One region of the Kitasatospora sp. NPDC085895 genome, then DNA from elsewhere that is predicted to be linked to it. Evidence: riboswitches for the same ligand, from Rfam matches in the RefSeq annotation. Region 1 holds a riboswitch; the other holds the start of a gene.

Region 1 (4,298 bases):
CCCTGGGAGCCGGCGTTCGGCTGGATGGAGACGGCGTCGTAGCCGGTGACCTCGACGAGCTGCTGCTCCAGGCCGTGGATCAGGCTGAGGAAGCCCTGCACCTGGTCGGCCGGGGCGAACGGGTGCAGCTGGCCGAACTCGGGCCAGGTGACCGGCTCCATCTCGGTGGTGGCGTTGAGCTTCATGGTGCACGAGCCCAGCGGGATCATGCCGCGGTCCAGCGCGTAGTCGCGGTCCGACAGGCGGCGCAGGTAGCGCAGCATGGCGGTCTCGGAGCGGTGGCTGTGGAAGACCGGGTGGGTGAGGTACTCGTCGTCGCGCAGCAGGGCGGCCGGCAGCGCGTCGGCGGTCTCGTCGAGCTCGCCGCCGGCGATGCCGAACGCGGCCCACAGCGCGGTGACGTGCTCGCGGGTGGTGGTCTCGTCGCAGGAGATCGAGACGGTGTCGGCGTCCACCTTGTGGATGTTGATGTTCGCCTCGAGGGCGGCGGCGACGACCTCGTCGGCGCGCTGCGGGACGCGGGCGGTGACGGTGTCGAAGAAGGCGCCGTGCACCAGCTCGACGCCGCCGGCGCGCAGGCCCGCGGCGAGCGCGGCGGCGTAGCGGTGGGTGCGGCGGGCGATGTCCGCGAGGCCGTCGGGGCCGTGGTACACGGCGTACATCGAGGCCATCACGGCGAGCAGCACCTGGGCGGTGCAGATGTTGCTGGTGGCCTTCTCGCGGCGGATGTGCTGCTCGCGGGTCTGCAGGGCCAGGCGGTAGGCGCGGTTGCCGTCGGAGTCGACGGAGACGCCGACCAGGCGGCCGGGCAGGTTGCGGGCGAACTCGGCGCGGACGGCGAGGTAGCCGGCGTGCGGGCCGCCGAAGCCCATCGGCACGCCGAAGCGCTGCGAGGTGCCGCAGGCGATGTCGGCGCCCATCGAGCCCGGGGACTTGAGCAGGGTGAGGGCGAGCAGGTCGGCGGCGACGGCGACGACCGCGCCGAGGCCGTGGGCCTGCTCGATGACCGGGGTGAGGTCGCGGACGGCGCCGGCGGCACCCGGGTACTGGAGCAGCACGCCGAAGACGCCGCGCTCGGCGATCTCGGCCGGGATGCCCTCGGACAGGTCGGCGACGACCACCTCGACGCCGGTCGGCTCGGCGCGGGTCTCGATGACCGCGACGGTCTGCGGCAGGGTGTCGGCGTCGATCAGGAAGACGCCGCCCTTGACCTTGGTGACGCGGCGGGCCAGCGCCATCGCCTCGGCGGCGGCGGTGCCCTCGTCGAGCAGCGAGGAGCCGGAGGTGGCGAGGCCGGTGAGGTCGGAGACCAGGGTCTGGAAGTTCAGCAGCGCCTCGAGGCGGCCCTGCGAGATCTCCGGCTGGTACGGGGTGTAGGCGGTGTACCAGGCCGGGTTCTCGAGCACGTTGCGCAGGATCACCGGCGGGGTGAAGGTGCCGTAGTAGCCGAGGCCGATCATGGAGGTGGCGACCCGGTTGCGGTCGGCCAGCTCGCGCAGCTCGGCGAGGACCTGGGCCTCGCTGCGGCCGGCGGGCAGGTCCAGCGCGGTCAGGCTGCGGATGGCCTCGGGAACGGCCGCGTCGGCCAGCTCGTCCAGCGACGCGAAGCCCACCTGGGCGAGCATCTTCTCCTGGGCGGCGGCGTCGGGGCCGATGTGGCGGGTCTCGAAGGGGCTGGCCTGCTCGAGCTCGGTGAGGTTCGGCTGGGCGTTCATGGGGGTCGAGGCCTCCTGGTCACGGACCGGCGGGGGTACGCACGCCGGTCGGCCGCCGTGGGGAGCCGGAGACGTACGAACCCGTCAGGCCTCCCCCTCTGTCATCGGTACCTGAGAGCTTCGCCGTTTCGACGCCCGAGGGCATCTCGTCGGCTTGCACCGTCGGTGAGGGTGGTGCCGACGGCTCCTGTGCCGGCGGTCCTGCCCTGCTTTCCAGAGTGACCTGGCCCATGCGGTACGGGTGCCTGAGAGATTCCGGGGAGGAGTTGCTCCTTCGGCGCCCCTTCCCCAGCTCAGCGGGGTCGGGGACTCTCCCGCGCGGGCTCGGCGGTCGCCGCCCAGGGTACCAGCGGGACCACCGGGAATGGCGGGTGCTGTGACCGGCGTCCCACCGCCGGTGGCCGGTCCGCCGGCCCCGCCTGCGGGCCCGCGGGCCGTGCCCGCCCCCCGGACGGCCGATCACCGGCCCGGACGGCCGCTCCCGGCTCGCCGGTGACCGGTCCATGGCGTTCTGTGTAGATGGCGTCTGGCCAGCTCCTCCAGCCGTCCCGACGTCCGCGGAGACACAGGAGCAGTAGGCACTGGAGGACAGCGTGCAGACCGATATCGATCCGCGAGACCTGATCGGGCACAAGGCGGTCGACCGGAACGGTGAGAAGATCGGCACGGTCGACGAGGTGTATCTCGACGACGCGACCGGTGAGCCCGAGTGGGCCGCCGTCCGCACCGGGATCTTCGGCCGGGACGCCTTCGTCCCGCTGACCACCAGCGAGTTCTCGGGCGAGGAGCTCAAGGTCCCGTACGACAAGTCGCTGGTGAAGGACTCCCCGGACTTCGGTGTGGGCCAGCACCTGTCACCCGCCCAGGAGTTGCAGCTCTACCGCTACTACGGGCTGGACACCTCCAACGGTCGGCCGGGCCCGGAGGCGGGTCCGGCGCCCGCCGAGCGCCCCGGTGACACCGAGTTCGGCGCGGTCGCGCACGCGGCGCCCGAGCAGTCCGCGGCGAACGGCCGCCCGGCGGCGAACGGCCACGGCCGGACGGACCACGCCGACGGGCAGCACGGCGGCACGCGCCACGACGGGCCCCGGCAGGAGGGGACCCGGCCGGACGGCTCCGGACCGGCCGGCTCCCGGCAGGACGGCTCGGAGAACACCATGCAGCTCCCGGTGGTGCCGGCCGGCGGCGCCGTCCGCCCACCGGCCGCGCCGACCACCGCGCCGACCGCCGCGCACCGGCCCGAGCGGCCGGAGCGGCAGCAAGGCGGCGAGGCCTCGGCGCACGGGCCGGTCGAGATCGTCTGCCGCGAGGAACGGCTGGACATCAGCACCGAGTGGCACGTGCTGGGCACCGCCCGGCTGCGCAAGTACGTCACCTCGGAGGCCGTGGAGCGCCGGGTGTCGGTGGTGCGGGAGCGGGTGCGGGTGGAGCGGGTGCCGGTGAGCGACGCCGAGCGGGCCGCGCTGAGCGACCAGGAGATCGCCGAGGCGGTCGAGGAGGTGACCCTGCGCGAGGAGCGGCCGGTGGTGCGCAAGTACCTGGCCCCGGTCGAGCGGGTGCGCCTGGTGGTGGAGCGCTACACCGAGGAGGAGCTCGTCCGCGAGGAGCTGCGGCGCGAGCAGGTCGAGGTGCACGACGGGACGGCGCGCCAGCCGTACGGCCCCCAGCCGGCCGACCGCGCGGCGGCCACGAACGCCTCCACCACGGCGACCGCCGCGGCTGCCGCGACCGGGCCCGCTCCGGCCGGGCCCGCTCCGGCCGGTGGGCAGCCGGCGCCTGCACCCGCCGCGTCGGGCCAGGCGCCCGTCCAGGTCGCGGCGCGGACGGCCGCGGCGCAGCCGGCCCGGCCGGAGCCGCTGCGCCCCGTCTGATCCTCCGACGGCAGGACGTCCCCCGGAGTCCCGGTCCGCTGCGGCGGGCCGGGACCTGCGCTTTGCCAAAGCTTCACCGATCGATATTTGACAGGCTGAAGTATCTACCTGCATCGTTACTTCAGTTCATTCACTATCGCTCGCCTGAAGCAGTGACCGGCTTCCGGCGACCCAACGGGAGGAAACCCACCGTGAGTGAGGCCCCACAGCCCGCCGCCACGGACGAGAAGCCGAGCAGTGCGCGGGTGCTCCCCGCGCTCGTGCTGGCCATGCTGGCGTTCAGCGTGGTGCAGACCGCGGTCGTGCCGATCCTGCCGTCGCTCGCCAAGGAGCTCGACGTCTCCGGCTCCAGCATCACCTGGCTGATGACCGCCAACCTGCTCTCCGCGGCCGTGCTCACGCCGCTGCTCGGCCGGTTCGGCGACCTCCGCGGCCGCAAGCCGATGCTGCTGGTCTCGCTCGCCGGCCTGGTCGCGGGCTCCGCCCTCGCGGTCGGCACCCACTCCTTCACCTGGCTGGTCGTCGCCCGCGTGCTCCAGGGCGCCGGCGGTGGCGTGCTCCCGCTCGCGATCAGCATCGTCCGCGACGAGCTGCCCAAGGCCAAGGTCACCGGCGGCGTCGCCGCCATCAGCGCCTCCATGGGCGTCGGCAGCGGCCTCGGCCTGGTCGCCACCGGCCTGCTGCTGGAGCACTGGAGCTACAAGTCGATCTT
Region 2 (4,298 bases), on a different contig from region 1:
GGGCCCGATCAGGGCCCGGACCCCGGTGCGGTCCGGAGTTCGCGACAGGTGCGGTGCAGAGCGGTGCGGTGGTTCCGTACGCCGGTGCGGCGGTGCAGAGTTCGTTTTCGGGGTGCCGGAGCCTGCCGTCCGGGCACGGGGCCGGGGCGGCGGATCACGGCGTTTGCGGGGGTACTGCGGGTCCTGCGTGGTGCCGGAGTGCGCGGCATGCACATCGCGCGGTTCGGCGTCGCCAGGGCGCGATCACCTTTGTGGGGATCGGCTCGCGCACTGGCCGTGGGCAGCACTCTCTGTCATCGGGGAGAGGTTCCGCCAGAGGGGGCAACCGAAGGATGCCTAACTGTGATCTGTCGGCATGCAGCCCGTTGTGACCGCGAATACGCCTCTTCACACGGCTGAAACAAGCCTGTCAAGACGGGTACTGACGGAAGCCCGCCAACGGCGGGAAACCGCCACCACCTGGGCATGACCCGCCACTGGCGGACGGCCGCCACAAGGACGGGTAAAGGGGAGGGAAAGGGAAAGGATCAGCGGCCGGGATAGCCCGGCCACGGCTGCTGGGGCCACGGCTGCGGACCCGGCGCCGATTGCGGAGAGTAACCGTAGGGCGGGTAGGGGGCCGCGCCCTGCGGGTGCCCGAACTGGGTGTCGCGGTCGAAGAACGGGCGGGCGTTCGCCCGCATCCACATCGCGACCGGATCGAACTCGTCCGCCATCGCGACCGTCGACACCGCCAGCCCCTCCGGGGCGAGCTGCGCGGCCCGCTGTACCAGGGCGCGGGCGGCCTCCACCGACGGCGGAGAGTTGTCGTACAGGTCCAGGCCGACGGCCAGGTACGCCTCGCCCAGCGCGGGCTGCACCCACGCCTGGCGCAGCGAGCGCAGCGGACGGGTCTGCACGGCCTGCTGCTCCAGCAGCCCGTAGAACTGCGGCGCGTTCAACCGCGGCTCGGAGATCCGCAGCGGACCGGCCGGCAGCCGGTCCAGGCCGACCGCGATGCGTCTCAGGTCGGCCCAGGGGACGCCGACGCCGCCGCCCGGGGCGTGCGGGTTCAGCCACAGGCCCCAGCGGGTGCGGAAGAGCGCGGCGGCGATCTCCTGGCCGGAGATCACCTCGTGGGCGCGGGCCCAGCCGCTGGCGGCGAGCTGCTCGGCCGAGGTGACGGCGGGGGCGTAGCCGTGCCCGCCGATGTCCATGTTCCCGTACTGGGCGTCCGGGCTGCCGGGCGTGCCGTGCCAGAGCAGCATCCAGACCTGCCCCTGGGCGAGCGCCCGCAGCAGGTTCTCGTACGCGTCGTAGCGCTCCGGGACGACCGCGCCGAGGGCGCGCTCGATGGCGCCCGGGTCACCGCCGGGCGGTGCCACGGGTGCCTGGCCCCACGGGCCCGGCCCGCCGCCTGCCGCTGCCGCGCTCATGCGCCCGCCTCGCTCCGCTCGCTCACGTCGCCGTGCCCCGTCTTGTTCCGTCTTCCGCCGCTCGTGCCCACTGCCGGGCAGCACCCTATTGCGCGCGGCCGACAGGCGTCATGCCGCATACCCCCTCGTGATACCCCCGGGCGGCGCCGGTGTCCCGCCGGCAGGCGCCCGGGCCGGCCGGACCGGCGGTCACGCCCGGACGTAGAAGGGCGCCACGCAGGTCAGCAGCCACTCGACGACGGGGTCGTCGGCCATGTCCAGCAGCACCAGGTGGACGCCCCACGGCGGCGGCGCGGTTCCGAGCGCGCGGCCGAGCGCCTCGTTGACCTGCACCGGATCGGCCGGCCCGGCCGGGTCGAGCTGGATCCCGACGTACAGCTGCGGGGCGTCCGCCTCCACCCGGGCGAGCGCCCGACGGGCCGTCAGCACGCCGGGCAGCCGGGACAGTTCGGAGGTGGCCGCGGCGAGGAAGGCGTACGGCTCCTGGTGCGGCTCGGGCTCGCGCAGCGCCACCGAGGCGCCCTCGGCGACCTCGCCGGGGGTGCGGTCGCCCTGCGGTCCGCGGCGGAGCTCGCCGACGCCCTCCGGCGGCACCGGGATGCCCACCGGCGCCTCCGGGTTGACGGCGATGCCGATGCCGAGCGGCAGCCCGCGGGCGAACTCCCACACCGGTGCGATCGCGAACGCCATGCCCGGGGCGTGCTGCAGGAACTGCTCCTGCGAGGAGAACACCGGCACGTAGGGGGTGCCGGCGAGTTCGATGGTCGGCAGGTCCAGCGAGGTGCCCTGCGGGTCGGCGCCGGCCGGCAGCGGGATCCACACCTGGCTGCGGGCGAGCACCTCGATCACCCGGGGCGTGGCGCCGGGGTCGCCGAGCGCGGCGGTGAGCACCTGCTCCAGTTCGTTGGACGGCCAGGTGCCGCCCTCCGGCGCCGTGCCGGGTGCGGCCCACGCCTGTGCCTCGCCCGCCGGATACCCCATGTACGGCCCCTTCGCTCGTCCCCTGCACAGAGCCTAGCGGGCCGCCCCCTCTCCCATCAGGCCCGGCGGCATGCCATGATGAGCGCGCTCGACCCTCCAAGTTCATACTGGCCGCTCGAACCCGCGCGGGAGAGTCCGGAACGCCCCCAGGGGCGAGGCCGGCGCCGAAGGAGCAAGTCCTCCCCGGAATCTCTCAGGCACCCATACCGCACGGGCGAGGCACATCTGGAAAGTGGACACGGCCGCGCCGTGCGCCCACCCACGGTGCAAGCCGCCATCCTTGAGGTGGCGGTGAACCTCTCAGGTTGTTGACGACAGACGGGGAGACTCCATCCGCCGTCCTGCCCGTTTCCGGGCGGGAGGGTCGCCCGTGTGCCCGCAGAGCAGCCAAGGAGTCCTGCCGTCATGTCCCTCCGCCTCACCGCGCTCGACGCGCTGCACCGCTCGCTCGGTGCCACCATGACCGACTTCGCCGGCTGGGACATGCCGCTGCGCTACGGCAGCGAGCGCGAGGAGCACCTCGCCGTCCGCACGAAGGCCGGTCTGTTCGACCTCTCGCACATGGGCGAGATCACCGTCTCCGGCCCGCAGGCCGGCGAGATGCTGGACCACGCGCTGGTCGGCTTCATCTCGGCGCTGGGCGTGCTGCGCGCCCGCTACACCATGATCTGCCGCGAGGACGGCGGCATCCTCGACGACCTGATCGTCTACCGCACCGCGGAGGACGAGTACATGGTGGTCGCGAACGCCTCCAACGCCCAGGTGGTGCTGGACGCGCTGACCGAGCGCGCCGAGGGCTTCGACGCCGTCGTCCGCGACGACCGCGACGCCTACGCGCTGATCGCCGTCCAGGGCCCGGAGGCGAACGGCATCCTCGCCTCGCTGACCGACGCCGACCTGCCCGGCCTGAAGTACTACGCGCTGCTGCCCGCGACCGTCGCCGGCAAGCAGGTCTGGCTCGCCCGTACGGGCTACACCGGCGAGGACGGTTTCGAGGTCTTCTGCGCCCCGGCCGACGCCGAGCACCTGTGGTCGGCGCTGACCGCGGCCGGTGCCGACAAGGGCCTGGTGCCGTGCGGCCTGTCCTGCCGCGACACGCTGCGCCTGGAGGCGGGCATGCCGCTGTACGGCCACGAGCTGTCCACCGACCTGACCCCGTTCGACGCCGGTCTCGGCCGCGTGGTGCGCTTCGACAAGACCACCAACGAGGGCGCCTTCGTCGGCCGCAAGGCCCTGGAGCAGGCGGCCGCCGAGGCCGAGTCCGCACCGCCGCGCAAGCTGGTCGGCCTGGTCTCCGAGGGCAAGCGGGTGCCGCGCGCCGAGTACGCGGTGGTCGACGCCGAGGGCGACCCGATCGGCCGGATCACCTCGGGCGCGCCCTCCCCCACCCTCGGCAAGCCGATCGCCATCGCCTACGTGGACGCGGCGCACGCCGCGCCCGGCACCGCCGTCGCGGTCGACGTGCGCGGCAAGGCCGAGCCGGTCGAGGTCGTGGCGCTGCCGTTCTACAAGCGCGCCCGCTGAGCGCCCCCGCCGCTCCCAGCACCGTCCTGAACCGTCCTGCCCGGGGCGGTCCGCTCAGCGGACGGCCACGCCCCTCCCTCTTGCGATCCTGGAGAATGACGCCATGAGCAACCCCACGCACCTGCAGTACACCAAGGAGCACGAGTGGCTGACCGCCGCCGTGGACGGGGTGTCGACGATCGGCATCACCGCGCACGCGGCCGACGCCCTCGGCGACATCGTCTACGTCCAGCTCCCGGAGGTCGGTGACGGCGTCACCGCCGGTGAGACCTGTGGCGAGCTCGAGTCCACCAAGTCGGTCAGCGACCTGTTCTCGCCCGTCACCGGCGAGGTCGTGGAGGTCAACCAGGCCGTCCTCGACGACAACGCCCTGGTGAA

What was found. Region 1 has a riboswitch for glycine ahead of gcvP (aminomethyl-transferring glycine dehydrogenase). Riboswitches for the same ligand answer to the same signal wherever they lie in the genome.
Region 2: it holds a riboswitch for glycine, as region 1 does, so the genes downstream of both, gcvT (glycine cleavage system aminomethyltransferase GcvT) here and gcvP (aminomethyl-transferring glycine dehydrogenase) in region 1, are expected to answer to the same signal.

Annotation. Positions count from the first base shown of each region.
Region 1 is NZ_JBFBJY010000030.1:13,131-17,428, reverse strand. Features, by position in the region: gene gcvP (aminomethyl-transferring glycine dehydrogenase) at 1-1,715, opposite strand, end outside; glycine riboswitch at 1,939-2,042, opposite strand; gene AB0442_RS19830 (DUF2382 domain-containing protein) at 2,309-3,586, shown strand; gene AB0442_RS19825 (MFS transporter) at 3,778-4,298, shown strand, end outside.
Region 2 is NZ_JBFBJY010000027.1:35,000-39,297, reverse strand. Features, by position in the region: gene AB0442_RS18810 (enhanced serine sensitivity protein SseB C-terminal domain-containing protein) at 528-1,415, opposite strand; gene AB0442_RS18805 (enhanced serine sensitivity protein SseB) at 1,605-2,396, opposite strand; glycine riboswitch at 2,513-2,615, shown strand; gene gcvT (glycine cleavage system aminomethyltransferase GcvT) at 2,802-3,920, shown strand; gene gcvH (glycine cleavage system protein GcvH) at 4,024-4,298, shown strand, end outside.